Regions from separate parts of the Exiguobacterium sp. SH5S13 genome, predicted to be linked through region 1. Evidence: a T-box and tRNA genes for the amino acid it is inferred to sense, from the RefSeq annotation. Region 1 holds a T-box; the other holds one or more tRNA genes.
The links. The T-box of region 1 lies ahead of argS (arginine--tRNA ligase). A T-box ahead of a tRNA ligase gene usually reads a tRNA of that ligase, here a tRNA-Arg.
Positions count from the first base shown of each region.

Region 2: it encodes a tRNA-Arg, which carries the amino acid that the T-box ahead of argS (arginine--tRNA ligase) is inferred to sense. The anticodon was not compared.

Region 1 covers NZ_SJUS01000020.1:23,356-30,979, reverse strand. The annotation lists gene EVJ30_RS10790 (hypothetical protein) at 1-498, opposite strand, end outside; gene EVJ30_RS10785 (YycC family protein) at 638-802, shown strand; gene pulA (type I pullulanase) at 818-2,812, opposite strand; gene EVJ30_RS10775 (YajQ family cyclic di-GMP-binding protein) at 2,882-3,373, shown strand; gene EVJ30_RS10770 (metallophosphoesterase family protein) at 3,370-3,948, shown strand; gene argS (arginine--tRNA ligase) at 3,989-5,671, opposite strand; T-box leader at 5,725-5,936, opposite strand; gene EVJ30_RS10760 (GGDEF domain-containing protein) at 6,093-7,624, shown strand, end outside.
Region 2 covers NZ_SJUS01000014.1:36,734-44,357, forward strand. The annotation lists gene EVJ30_RS08695 (gluconeogenesis factor YvcK family protein) at 1-270, shown strand, start outside; gene whiA (DNA-binding protein WhiA) at 296-1,249, shown strand; gene EVJ30_RS08705 (hypothetical protein) at 1,336-1,572, shown strand; gene EVJ30_RS08710 (DUF2179 domain-containing protein) at 1,666-2,190, shown strand; gene EVJ30_RS08715 (hypothetical protein) at 2,252-2,692, shown strand; gene clpP (ATP-dependent Clp endopeptidase proteolytic subunit ClpP) at 2,731-3,345, opposite strand; gene EVJ30_RS08725 (3'-5' exonuclease) at 3,432-5,327, opposite strand; tRNA gene EVJ30_RS08730 (tRNA-Arg) at 5,457-5,529, opposite strand; gene EVJ30_RS08735 (RNA polymerase factor sigma-54) at 5,654-6,793, shown strand; gene EVJ30_RS08740 (glutaredoxin family protein) at 6,795-7,052, shown strand; gene EVJ30_RS08745 (sugar-binding transcriptional regulator) at 7,165-7,624, shown strand, end outside.

The DNA.
Region 1 (7,624 bases):
ATCGTAAAGCGTGACGAGGCCTGGGGCCGTGAACCGCTCAAAATCATAAATCGGATGATAGGCTAACTCGATGATGGCGCCAAACTCCGGCGTCTCCTCATAGCGGCTATAGCGGAACGTGTGGTCGGTCATGTTTAACGCCACGATGTCAGATTCCGCCGAGTAGAGAAATAAATCGTCTCCTCGCCAATGACATAAATTGCTGAACCAATCGTCATGAAACGTTTTTGGGATTGGGTGACACTCCATCATGCCTTGCTTTAAATCAATGACTCCATACGTTTGCATGTCTCGGAACAGCGCGACGGCTTTTTTTCCATGTGGTTCAATATATAGTGCGCAAGGTGCCGATTTCCACTCGAGTTCCCATCTGATTTGGAACGTTTCGTCGAAAAAGACAAATCCAGTTTGCGCCAAATACAACATCCATCCTCCACCGACGCGCTCTAACCATTCAACCGTCTGATGAAACTGATAGTCTGCTACTTGTTTGTACATTTGATCACTTCCTAGTTTCAGCTTAGCAACGACCGAACGGTTTTTCGATTTTGAATGTGTTCACACGACACATTCTCACTCGGTCCGTTTTTGCTGTATACTGGCTGTAGCAAACCTGAATTTAGAAAGGAGAAACCACATGCGCCCACTACAACTGTCTCCCGAGACGGCGGTCGAGCTTGCCAAAAAGTTGAACGTACCGCTTGAAGAACTCATGCATATGCCAAAACATATCCTCGTTCGGAAGATGATGGAGCTTGAAGCATCTAAGACCGAGCCGAACGAAGAAAAGGAGACGGAATGACGTCTCCTTTTTTTGTTACCCTTGTTTATTCTTCCGTTTTTTCGCGACGTACCAGAGTCCAAGGATGGCAAGCGCAGCCCCACCGGCGACGGCGTACTTGCTGTAATCCGGACGGCGTTCTGTCACGACGAGCGTCGACAGCGGCGCGACGGTGAGGTGCCGGTCTTCGACGAGGCGTGGCGCCGTCAAGTTGACGGTATGGTCCTCGACATGAACTTCGAACTTGCCTGCTGGCAGCTTCACGTCGACCGGTACTTCGAGTCCGTTATGGTAGACGAGATGACGCTCGACATAACCTTCGACGTGACGATGAAGTTCGTAGGCGATTATCCCTTCTTCTTCGTCAAAGAAACGTAAGTGCTTTCGAATCTGTTCGGTGTTCTCGAGACGGAACAACGGATACTGTTTGCGTAAGTTGATCAAGCCTTTCACATATTCGACGCTCGGCGTCTCTTGCTCGGCCCGGGTCCAGTCCAATCGGTTGATGACCTCGCCCGATTTGAAACTGTTCTCGTCCCCGTCTTTCGTGCGGAAAAACTCTTGACCGCTGTGAAGGAACGGAATGCCTTGACTGAGCAGGACGATCGTCGTCGCAAGACGATGACGGCGGCGGCGCTTCGTCTCATTGTCGTCAGGACTAGCGGCGGCAAGTTTGTCCCAAAGCGTCAAGTTGTCATGGCATTCGACGTAGTTGACGACTTGGTTCGGCTCATCGGCGAAGCTTTGACTCGTGACCGCACCGGCGATCCCGCGCTTCACGTCAGCCGTCAGCTCGGCGTTGCCGCTGATCCAGCCCGGCAAGTCTTCGATGAACACGTCACCACGGATTCCGTCCCGGATTGCATCGTTGAACTGGGCGATACGTGGCATTTTATGGGCGTTGTGTTGGTTTGCCTTCTTACGAACTGCCAGTGGTGTATCGAGATCCCAGCCTTCTCCGGTGACGAGGATCGAGGGATCGATCCGGTCGAGTGCTTTGCGGACTTGGTTCATCGTCTTGACGTCATGCAGCCCCATCAAATCAAAGCGGAAGCCGTCGATCATAAACTCTTTGGCCCAATACGAGACGCATTCGACGATCAGCTTGCGCATCATCGCCCGCTCTGACGCCGTATCGTTGCCGCACTCCGAGCCGTCGGCAAGCGTCCCGTCCTCGTTCAACCGATAGTAGTAGTCCGGCACGAACTGGCCGAGCGGTGTCGTCAAAGCGTCATACGTATGGTTGAACACGACGTCCATGATGACGCGGATCCCGCGGTCATGGAGCGCTTGAATCATCGCCTTCAATTCGAGGATACGGGCGGCCGGGTCATCCGCTGTCGAGGCGTACGAACCTTCGACCGCGAAATAATGGACCGGGTCATAGCCCCAGTTATAGTTCGACTCGCTTTCCCGCGACTCGTTGACCGAACCGTAGTCAAAGAACGGCATAAGTTGAAGGTGGGTCACGCCGAGCGCTGTGATGTAGTCGAGCGCTGTCGGGTATCCGTTTTTCGTCTTCGTGCCGGCCTCGGTCATCCCGAGGAATTTACCACGGTGCATGACACCGCCATCCGGATGGCTCGTCAAATCTCTCACATGTGCTTCATAAATGACCGCTTCTTGCGAAGAGTGGAAGAGCGGACGTTCTTTGACCCAATGGTCCGGGTTGATTGAAGACGGGTCGAGCAGGCAGCCCCGCTTCCCGTTGACGCCGACGACTTTCGCATACGGATCGAGGGATTCGATGCGTTTGCCGTCAACGATTGCCTCGAACACGTAAAACTGACCTTCGAATTGCGCCCGGTCAAGCTCGACCATCCATGTCCCTTTTTCGGCCCGTTCGAGCTCGATGCGATCAAACTTACGCGCCCGCGCCGTACGATAAAGCTTCACTGTCATTTGCTCGGCTACCGGCGACCACACCCGCAGACGGATGAGTTCACTTTTAAACGTCACCCCAAGGTCTTTTCCATGATATGCAACGTGATCCAAGTCTACATTTGTCTGTCTATCGATTGTATGTTCCATCGTTTCACTCCTTCACTGCTTCAAATCTGCTATCATTATAACAAAACCCATACAAAGGATGGATGAAACATGGCAAAAGACAATTCTTTTGATATCGTGTCAGAAATGAACCTCGAAGAAGTGAAAAACGCGATCCAAATCGCCGAAAAAGAAATTTTGAACCGTTACGACTTTAAAGGGTCGAAGAGTGAGATGTCACTCGATAACGGTGACCTCGTCCTCGTCTCAGATGACGATTACAAACTCGAACAGTTAAAAGACGTCATGATCTCGAAGTTGATCAAGCGCGGTGTGCCGACGAAAAACCTCGACTATCAAAAAATCGAACGCGCACTCGGCGGTACCGTCCGTCAACGTGTCAAGTTGAAGAGCGGAATCGACAAAGACGATGCCAAGAAGATCAACAACGCCATCAAAGAGTCGAAGTTGAAAGTGAAATCGCAAATTCAAGACGATCAAATTCGTGTGACGGCCAAGTCACGGGATGACCTACAAGCGGTCATGCAACTCGTCCGTGAGCTCGAGTTATCGGTCGATGCCCAGTTCACGAACTACCGATGAAACTCGCCATCATCAGTGACCCGCACGGTTCGTTTGATGATTTGAAAGCCGTCCTCAAGGCGGTCAGGCGCGAGACCGAGCACATCCTCTGCCTCGGCGACTTGTACGAGTGCCATATCGGCAAAAAACGGCGCAACGAACGGTTTCATGACGTCTCTGACGTCATGACGTTTGACGAGCAGTACGAGGCGCTCTTGACGTTCCCGAGCCTGCGCGGCAACCAAGAAGAACGGATTGACGAAGTGCTCATCGTGTCGCACCCTGTCAAGACCCGCATCTCATTATTGCCTGAACAGACGACACTCGATGAGGCGCTGTTCTTACATGGTCACCAAATCGAGTGGAGCGCCGACTGGGAGCCGATCGTCGAAAAAGGCAAGTACCCGCTCGTCTTCATCGGGCATAGTCATATTCCGGGCATCTACCGGAAAGGCCGCTCGATTCCCTGGGAAATCGGGACACCGTTCAAGTTGAAGAAGAAGCGCTACGTCATCAACGTCGGCGCCGTCATCTTCGACCGAGAATGGTGTCTGTATGATACGAAGACGCGAACAGTCACGCGGATGAAGGCGTGACACAACAAAAGGGACCTTTCGCAGGTCCCTTTTGTTGTATTTACATTTCTTCTGGAGCTTGAACACCGATTAAACGGAGTCCTTCCGTCAAGACGATCGTCACGGCTTTGACGAGCGCGAGACGCGATTGTTTGCCCGCATCTTCTTCAAGCACACGGACGTGGCCGTAATACTTGTTGAACGATTGCGCCAAGTCGAGGACGTAACGGCTGATGATCGACGGCTCACGGCGCTCATGGGCACGCGTGATGACGTGTGGGAACGCGTTGAGCATCGTCACGACACCCCACGTGTGGTCGTCGTCCGCACCTGCGAACGTCGAACCGTCGTAGTTGCCTTTACGGAGGAGCGAGTTCGCCCGTGCGTTCGTGTACTGCACGTAAGGTCCCGTCTCCCCTTCGAACTTGAGCATGCTGTCGAGGTCGAACTCGATGTTGTTGATGCGCTCGTTCTTCAAATCGTGGAAGATGACGGCGCCGACGCCGACCATACGAGCCACGTTCTCTGCGTTTGGAAGCTCAGGGTTCTTCTGTTCGATGTTCGCTTGCGCTTTCTCGATCGCTTCTTTCAATACTTCTTCAAGTAGGACGATGCGGCCTTTACGTGTCGACATCTTCTTCCCTTCTTGCAAGATCAAGCCGAACGGTACGTGGTGCATGCCGTCGACGAAGTCGTAACCGAGCTTGCGGAGTACCGAGAACAACTGTTTGAAGTGGAGCGCCTGCTCGCCACCGACGACGTAGTTCGCTTGGACGAAGTTGTACGTCTCATGACGATAGACGGCCGCAGCCAAATCACGTGTCGCGTAAAGCGTCGCGCCGTCTTTCTTTGTGATCAGGCAAGGTGGCAAGTTCTCGTCTTCAAGCGAGACGACCATCGCCCCTTCACTCTCGACGAGCAGGTTCTTCTCTTCGAGCATGGCGACGATCCGGTCCATCTTGTCGTTGTAGAACGCTTCACCGTGGAAGCTGTCAAACTCGACACCGAGGAGATCGTATACTTTTTGGAACTCTTTGAGCGACTCGTCACGGAACCACGTCCACAGTTCGGTCGCTTCAACGTTACCGTCCTCGAGCTTTTTGAACCAAGCACGGCCCTCGTCTTCAAGCTCAGGCTGAGTTTTCACTTCTTCATGGAAGTGAACGTATAGCTTCAAGAGCTCAGCGATCGGATTTGCCCGGACCGCTTCCTCATCGCCCCACTTCTTATAAGCGACCATGAGTTTCCCGAATTGTGTACCCCAGTCGCCGAGGTGGTTGACACCGACGACGTTGTAGCCGTTTTTGCGAGCGATCTGGTTGATGGCGTTACCGATGACCGTCGAGCGCAAGTGTCCCATCGAGAACGGTTTGGCGATGTTAGGTGACGAGAAGTCCGTGACAATCGTCTCGTTGCGTGTCGCATGCGTCGCGTAATCCGCTTGCTCGTCGAGAACCGTGTTAATGATTTCCTGCGAGACGACGTCACGGCTCAAGAAGACGTTCACATATGGACCGGCCGCTTCAACTTTTGTGAACAGTTCGTCGTTCAATTCACCGGCGATGTCAGTCGCAATCATGACCGGCGCTTTCCGGTACGCCTTGGCGAGTTGGAAGCATGGGAACGCGAGATCCCCGTGCGCCTCATGTTTTGGTTTTTCAATCAATGCCTCAATCTGGTCGAGCGTGAGTTCGTCACCGATGACACGTGACAGAGCCTCCGCATACTTGCGTTCATAACTCATGTAAATTTCCTCCTTCAAATCTAGTCATAAAAAAAACGCCCTTTGCACAGATGCAAAGAGACGGGTTGGCCCGCGGTACCACTCTTCTTGCCTGCTTTACACAGACCACTTTAATGGTGATAACGGGGGGCCCCCGGCTACGCCTACTCGCTTCGGATAGCATCTCAAAAGTGCGTTTCGCGATGTTTGTCAGCCTAGGCTCTCACCAATCCCTAGGTCGCTTTGTTGACTAAACGATCGTTACTCTCTTTTTCATCGACTTTCGTCTATGTGGTTGAAAAGCAACTTCATTATAGAGGATATTTGATGTAGACTCAATGCTAGAATTCAGCCATTATGATGAATAGGCAGGACTTGGGCGCAACCGTGCCGAATCTCCTACCATACATATGAGAAGACTTTTCCCACACAGGAGGGAACTATGAATCATTTTCGCAAAATGTCCGTCCTCGGTTGGAGCATTTGGAGTTTGATCGTTTTACTGACCATCACCTTGTTTACAACCGGTGTTCTTGATATTCCGGCAATCGAGCCGCTTCCGTTCATCTTGATCGCGCTGCTCGTCGTCATTTTCCAAATGGACTCGATTGAACGAAAAGGCATTTATTTCACGTTTTCAGAAAGTATCGTCCTCATCATCTTTTTATTCTTTGATTTTGAGACGGCGCTCCTCGTCAACCAAATCGGACTTCTCGTCTTTCAGTTCGCCAACCTAAAACCGCGCGTCGCGCTCCGCCGCTTTCGGTTCACTTATCCTTGGAACGCGATCACGTCATTTTTAGAAATCGCCATCCCGGCAAGTGTTTACTTGGCCCTCGGAGGTGAAACTGGTCTTGGCTTCTATTCGCAGGATTCGTTCGTTCCGCTCGTCGGTCTGATCATTGCCATAATTTTGAACACGGTCGTCCAGAAGTATCAGGTCGGCTGGTGGTTCCGCGTCGATATCCCGGTCCGTGATTTTTTGAGCATCGCGTTTTACACATACATCGTCAGTTTGGTCTTCATCTTCGCCGCGTCGTTCTTCCGTGAGACGAACTTGCTCGTCGTCAGCAGCATCGCGGCCGCCCTCACGTTCTTTATTAAGCGGTTGATGATTCAAAAAGGGCGCCAAGACGCGTTCAAGTCATTGATCGAACAGTACGATGAAGCGAAAGAGGCCGTCTCCCTATCTCAAAGCGAGGCCCAGGCGATTGAAGTGTTCTTGAGTCAATGTGAGCGCCTCAACCAATATGATAAAGGGTTTGTCGAGTTCGTCCTGTTCGACCGAACGCTCTATTTCGATTTGTTGACGCGACAGCCGATCGACCGTCCACTCGTCTTCGACTTGATGGAAGCGCGCCATCCACACGCCAAGTCTGTCGATTATGAGATGCGCTTCGAATGGGACGCAGCGTTGTCAGATGCGTTTCATGACGATTACCACAGCTTCATCTCGGTCCAGTCAGAAGAGATTGACGGGATTCGCACACGTATCGTCATGATTGGTGAACACGTCTATGGCTATCCCCCCATCATTCAAAACGAGATGGTAAAACTGTTGAAATCGTTCAACCGAACGATCAGCCGATGCCACGAGCGCGACCGCCTATACACGGAAAGCCGCACCGATAGCTTGACGCTGCTCGCCAATGCGCGCGCGTTCTACGAGTATGGGATTCAACAAATCTCGGACGGCTCGATGTACCCGATCTCGGTCGCGATGCTCGACATCGACTTCTTTAAAAAAATCAATGACACGCACGGTCACCAAGTCGGAGACAGCGTGCTCCAAGAGTTCGGGCGGCGAATCCGGCAAATGCTCCGGACCGATGACTTTGCGGCCCGTTACGGGGGCGAGGAGTTCATCTTGCTGCTCAATCATTGCGACGTCGACCAAGCCGTCGATATCGCCGAACGGATTCGGCAGAAAATTGAAGATAAGCCGTTCCGTGTCGATGGGGTCGATATTCCCGT
Region 2 (7,624 bases), on a different contig from region 1:
CTCGGGAAGTCGACGGTCGATACGATCGTCGTCAACAATGAACCGATTGAAGATATTTATTTAGAGCGCTACCTCGAAGACGGATCGGAAGAAGTCCGGTTCGATCGGAAGAAGCTCCGCAACTATGGCACGAACGTGCTCGCCGGGGACATCGTCGACTATAACCGGGACTATATCCGTCACGATTCGGACGCGATTGCCGGACTCGTCATGCAACGCGTGCTGCGGATCAAGAAACCACGCTCGTACCAGGAGCTTGAACTGAAATAGCAGGAATGGAAAGGAGGGGACCGAGATGAGCTTTGCCTCAGAAGTGAAAAAAGAACTGACGCAACTCGACGTCACCGATGCCGAGGCGAAAGCGGAATTGTCCGCGCTCGTCCGCATGAACGGTGTCATCTCGCTCGCTTTAGGACGGGGGATGACGCTTGACGTCTCGACCGAGAACGCCGCGATCGCGCGCCGCATCTACTCCCTCATGAAACGTCTGTACGACCATCACTTGGATCTGTTCGTCCGGAAGAAAATGCGGTTGAAGAAGAACAATGTCTACATCGTCCGTGTCTCGCAACGCGCCGAGACGATGCTCCGTGACCTCGAGATCCTCGGGGAGAACTATGAGATGATCCGGACACTCAACTCGGATATGACGCGCAACCAGAACCTGGCCCGCGCTTACTTGCGTGGTGCGTTCCTCGCCGGGGGATCGATCAACCATCCGAAGACGTCGTCTTACCATCTAGAGGTGTACAGTCTGTATGAGAACCATAACCAGGCGCTCCGTGACCTCGCCAACCGTTTCGGCTTGAACGCGAAGACGCTCGAGCGAAAAAAAGGGCATATCCTCTACATCAAAGAGAGCGAGAAGATCTCCGACTTCCTTAAACTGATCGGGGCGACGCGCGGCATGCTCGATTTCGAGGACGCCCGCATCATCAAAGACATGCGCAACTCGGTCAACCGGCTCGTCAACTGTGAGACGGCAAACTTGAACAAGACGGTCGGGGCGGCGCTCCGGCAAGTCGAGAATATCAAGTATCTCGAACGGACGGTCGGGCTTGAAATTTTACCGGTCAAGCTCCGCGAGATCGCCGAGCTTCGGGTCACCCATCAAGACGTGTCGCTCCAAGAACTCGGGGAAATGCTCGAGACGGGACCGATCTCGAAGTCGGGCATCAACCACCGGCTTCGCAAAATCGACCAGATTGCGGAGAAAGTTCGCAGAGGCGAAGAAATCGGGTCATCCTGACACCGGTTGCGCCAAAAGCATTCTTCCTATATAATTAGCAATTGTGTATAGGAATTTGAAATGTAAACTAAAGGAGCTTCAACATTATGTCGAATGCAAAGAAAAGACTCTCGCTCACGATTGACGCTGAGCTAGACCGGGTCATCACGGACCGGGCCAAAGAAATCGGGATTCCGAAAAGTGCGCTCGTGACATTCGCGACAAGCCTCTTCCTCAACCAGTTGCGTGCTGAAGAGATGTTGTCAGGCGATACGAACGCGATTTACCAAGTCATCCGTAAAGACTATGAACTGCTCACGAGCGTTGATAATTTAAGCAAATGAGAAAAGGGCTGACCGCGGTCAGCCTTTTTTGGTTGCATCCGTCACGGAAATTTGGAATAGTGGAGTTACTGAATTGGAATGGAGGTCGATCCTATGGGACAAGCGAGCCAACTCTTGCTCATTTTATTATTACAATTACTATTTGTACCGGTGCTCACGCTTCGGACGATCATGCTCGTCAAAGGGAAAACGGTGATTGCGGCCATGTTCGGGACGCTCGAGACGCTCATCTACATCTTCGCGCTCGGTATCGTCTTTCAAGATTTGACGACGCTCGGGATGATCGTGTATGCGGTCGGGTTCGGGCTCGGTATTCTTCTCGGCGGTTTCGTCGAGCGGAAACTTGCGATCGGCTACAACATGATCCAAGTCCACACGCAAGAGTTTCCGGCTGAGCTCATTCAAAAGATGCGCGACAGCGGTTACGGTGTGACGCACTATCAAGGCCAAGGCCGTGATGGAACGCGTTATCGTCTTGATGTCTTGGCGGCTCGGACACGGATGAAAGAATTGCGCCAACTGGTCGAGGAGTATGAACCGAAGGCGTTCCTCGTCGCGTTCGACCCGGTCGATTTCAAAGGTGGATATATGTTGAAAGGGCTCCGACGCCCGAAATGAACGGAAGACTCACGAAAGTGGGTCTTTTTTTTATGGAGTGGGGAATAGACAGGGAAAGGAGATGAGCGTGTTGAAGCGAAAAGGGCGATGGGTGTGGGTGATCGGGTTACTGTTAGTCGGGGGAGGATTGCTCGCGATGTCCTTTTGGAAAGCAGAATCGTCGCTGCGCCCGCCACTGCCGACGGTCCGGGTCGGTTCAGTGACCGCCGAAGTGAGACAGTCGACGTTCTGTTGGTCCGATCAGGGACAAGGGGTATGTGAAGACCATGGGTTACCGGGAGCGGACGACCTGCAGCTCGTCCCGGTCAAACCGGGTGCTGAGATCGACGTGACGTTCCACGCCGAGCCGTCGAACTTTTCATTCAATCAGATTGTCGACGGGGAACTCGTCCCGTCCGAGCAAGTCGTTCCCGATGAACCGGGCGTCTATTTGTTTGAGACGGGCGGGGACTGGGCACAAGGCGACAGCCGTTACGTGTTCGGCGTCAAGGTCGAAGAGTAAATAAAAAACCCATTCTCCGCTGAGAATGGGTTTACGTGTTAACGTGTCATGACTTTATCGATGAGACCGTAGTTGCTCGCCTCATCAGCTGACATGAAGTAGTCGCGCTCTGTGTCGCGCTCGATGACTTCAAGCGGCTGTCCTGTGTTGTCGGACATGATTTGGTTCAACTTCTCACGCATCTTGATGATCCGTTCAGCGTGGATTTTAATGTCCGACGCTTGACCTTGTGTTCCGCCGAGCGGTTGGTGAATCATGATCTCCGCGTTTGGAAGCGCGAAGCGTTTACCTTTTTCACCGGCTTGGAGCAAGAAGGCACCCATCGATGCGGCCATTCCGATACAGATTGTCGATACGTTCGGCTTGATGAAGTTCATCGTGTCGTAGATCGCCATTCCGGAAGTGATCGAGCCACCCGGGCTGTTGATGTAGAGTGAGATGTCCTTATCTGGGTCCTCAGCTGCAAGGAAAAGAAGCTGGGCGACGATCGAGTTGGCGACGTTGTCGTCGATCGCGCTTCCGAGAAGGATGATCCGGTCTTTAAGCAAGCGTGAGTAAATGTCGTACGCGCGTTCCCCGCGACCTGTTTGTTCGATAACTGTTGGAATTAACATTGAATTTGCCTCCTTGTATGTATCGTGTAAACCTATCATAACCGCTATAGTCAATGTTGGTCAAACGGTTAAGCTTTCTAGCCTATATTCCACGATTAAACAGCAATAAAACTTTTAAGTACGACTTAGCTATCTTTCCTCAGTAACCTAGACTTCACTTCAGTTTTGAGAGACTCGAGGTATTGCGTAAAAGCGGATTGCCCAGAGTAAGACAAGAATAAAAATTCTTTGGCGCGAGTCATTCCGATGTAAAGCAATGCCACTTCTCGTTCGACATCACTTTCATATTTGAAAGGCATATTGTCAACATTTACAATGAACACGGCTTGAAAATCTAACCCTTTACTACTATCGATCGTGCTAATTTTTACTAGTTGATCATCTTTTGAGAAGTTTCGTTTAGATTCACTGTTTTCAGTTATCCAGTAATACCCGACTTGTTGTTTATTTAAAGCCCTGCTCAGCACATCCACATAATACATGGTCGATAGTTTCTGAACTCGATATAAGATTATCATTTCCGAGTAAGGGATTTGTTTTTCAACGTGTAACTTTTTAATTTGACGGGCAACAATATCTGCTTCTATGAAAAAATTATCGCATTTAACGATGGCAGGCTCTACTCCACGTCGTCTTGTGCTCTGAGGTGCGATTATTTCACCGTCTAATTCTTTAGAAACTACTTTATTTTTTAATTTTGATTGCGATTGGTAAAAATCCCAAGCGAACTTTACGATTTGGGCCGTATTGCGGTAATTGATACTTAATATTTTAGATCGTCCTCGGAAATCCAGACCTGTGTCTTGTGCATAGCTTCGTTTACGTTTGTAAATGGATTGCGCGCGATCTTCGACAAGGAGGAGTGATTTTGTTTCTGGATTAAGAAGCTCACTCGCGAGCTCTAGCCATTCGGGTTCGAAATCCTGACCTTCATCAATCAAAATTGCGTCGTACATTGGCAAAATCGTTTCATTTTTTCGAAGTTTTTCAATCACGTGTGGTAACGACTGCTCTGAAAACTTTAAATCATGTTTGAGCCATGCGTGGAAGTTACGTATTTGAACATGGTGATCTCTTCTTTTTTCAGGATCGAAGTCGAATAGATCGTCCGGTTCGAGCATCATTTGATTGACCATCTGTTCAATGAAACGTGCAAGTGAAATATTGTAACAAAGGATTAAGATGTTCCAGTCGGGATGTTGTCTCGATAGTAACTTAGCACGACTCGCCAGAATCAACGTCTTCCCACTTCCGGCAACACCACGAATTAGCCTATTTTGATCCCCCAACTGTTTCGCCAAGTTTTCTTGATGTAAATCCATGGCACGAATATTGTGAAGGGAAAGTAGCAACTGGTCTTGATATTGTGCGGTTTTTTTGAACTCGGCACTAATTCTTACTTCGGGGAACAAGTGATATCGAATAGCGTCAATATCATCATGGGTGAGAGGGGTCCGCAGTCGATAGGGGACGGTAAACATATTTAATATTTTTTCGATCAGCACAGTCTCTGAAAAATCATCGTCATCAGGATTTATTTCGTCACGTGTAAAAGAGAATGAAGGGTCAATGACATTATAAAGTCCATGACGTATACATTCATCTTGATTTAGCCTGGTGAACACTACCCCAGAACCGTAAGGGAATTTTAAAGATGATGTGTATTTCCCTTCTGCTTGTATCAAATTTTGATCACGTTTAAGAACATCAACGATATGAAACATATTTTCTCGTGCTTGAACGAAAGGACTTTTTATTTTTTGCTGTTTGCCGTCTGTAGGTGTGATGATCCATTCATCGTTTGTTAATTGAAATAATGTATTACGAGTGTAGTCTTTCACTTCTAGCACTAATAGCCCTAAGTCCGGTCCAATGATTACGAAGTCAGGTCGTCGGCCAAGAATGCTAGGCTCGAAATAGACAATATAGTCATCAGGAAGATAGTGCTTTAACGTACGAAACACTAAGCGCTCTCCTGACGTTGCAGAAGTACGAATTGTTTCAGGAACAGATAAAGCCATCATGTACACCTCAATCACATTTATTTCTTTAAATATACTACATATAGTAATTAATGATATACGATGGATTTTTATTGGTAATAAAACAAAAAAAGACGAAGGCAATTTGCCTTCGTCTTAATAAGTAGATACACCCGGAGAGATTTGAACTCCCGACACCTGGCACCGGAAACCAGTGCTCTATCCCCTGAGCTACGGGTGCATGTTCTCTGACACGATTTATTATACAATTGTTTTTTTGAAAAAGCAATCCTGTTGTTATGTCTTTTTTTGCAAGCGCGTTCGGCGACCATTCGTTACAATTAGAAGTGAGAGGGGTGTGACCGATGCAACGGCAAGAACAGCGTCAACTGCAGAAGCTTCAGCTGACACAAGACATGGTCCGGCGTCTGCCGGTTCTTGAGGCGGACCGGGTCGCGCTCGAGTGGCAGCTCGTCCGGTTGGCTAAACGAAACACGCACGTCACAACGGGCGGTACGGTCGAATGGATTGCGGAGGCGGCGGGCGGTTTTGAAGCACGGCTATTTGAACAGATTGACGAAGTAAGCGGGACCGAGGCCCAAAAGCAGCTTCAAAAACAACTCGTCATGGCGCTCGACCATCGCGGTCTACTTCCGGAGACCGATGCCGTCCTCGCGAAGCGATTCGGTGTTGAGATGGCGGACGTCGATTTGGCCCGGCGCGCACTGTTATTTTTAGAGCCGACCGGGATCGGTGCGGCTTCAGAACATGACTGCCAATACCGTCACGCGATCGAGCATGACGATCCACACGTGCTCGACGTGTTCGAGGCGCTTGACGCAAAGGTCGAGCATGTAGCGGACAGGCTCGGGATGACGACCGACGAATACGAGCGAATCAGCCGAATCGTCGCCACGCTCCCGAGGACACCCATATTATATGAAGAAACCGAGCATATTCTACCCGAACTCGAGGTCGTCGTTCAAGACGGGGAACTCATCACGACGTGGTTCAGTCCGATGATTGACTTGGACGTCGGTTCGGACCGGGAGGCGAAGTGGTGGCAAGAGACGCTCGCGATGCGCGCAGAGACGCTCCGCTCTGTGTGGGCCGTCATCGAGCGACGCCAGGCGGACTGGCTCCGCGGTCAACTCGTCCTGCATCCGCTCACACGAAAAGAAGTCGCCATCGAGATCGGCAAGCATGAGTCGACGGTTGGCCGCGCGATTCAAGGCAAGTACGCCAAGACCGCGGGCGGCGTGATGGAGTGGCGTCACTTCTTCGTCCGCGCCACGTACCACGGCCAAGCCCCGTTCATGATTAAACGGGCGCTCGCCGAGCTGATCCAACAAGAGACGGCGCCTTTGAGCGACCAGGCGCTCACCGATGAGCTGGCCCGGATCGGCTACACCGTGACGCGGCGGACGGTCGCGAATTATCGCGAGGCGCTAGGTTTTGGCAACTCGCGGGAGCGGGAACGACAGTTATGGAAAGGGGAGACGTGACATGGTACTGACGTTATATCGCCGGGAGAACTGCTCGCTCTGTGAGGAGGCGCTCGTCATGCTCGAATGGCTACAGGAAGATTATCCGTTCGAGCTCGAGCAAATCGACATCACGGGCGACGCGTTGCTTGAAGAAAAATATTTATTTGAGATTCCCGTCGTTCTACATGAAGGAACCCTTATTAGTCAAGGGCGATACGATGACGAGAAAGTTGAAGAATTTGTTAAGTATACGCTTACATCGAAAAAAAACGTTTGAAGGGGTTGCCAGACGGTAAGGTGATTGGTAAGATGAACTCGTAGCGGTGGGACGTAAAAATAAAAGTGGGACAATTTTTGTCCACACTTTAAGTCGAGGGGGAATGAGCATGATCCAGCAACTGATTCAAGTTCAGAAGCAAATCGTCCCTGACCTGCTCGACACGCTCCGACATCGTTATGACATCTTACATTATGTCCGGCTCATGCAGCCAATCGGCCGCCGGACGTTGGCCACTAGCCTCGGGCTGACGGAACGAATCTTAAGACGAGAAGTCGACTTTTTGAAAGACCAAGGTCTTCTCACAGTCGCGACCCAAGGGATCTCACTTACAGAATCGGGCCGAAACGTTCTCAGAGACTTGCACGAGGTCATGGGAGAAATCCTAGGGATTTCACAAATCGCACGAGTTCTCGAGCAAAAACTAGGCGTTCGCCAAGTCGTCATCGTACCGGGAGATTCGGACGAGACGTTCTGGGTCCAGCGAGATATCGGTCGGGCCGCCGTCACGCAACTAAAAGCGCGACTGGCACCTGACGACAATATCATCGCGGTCACAGGCGGGACGACGA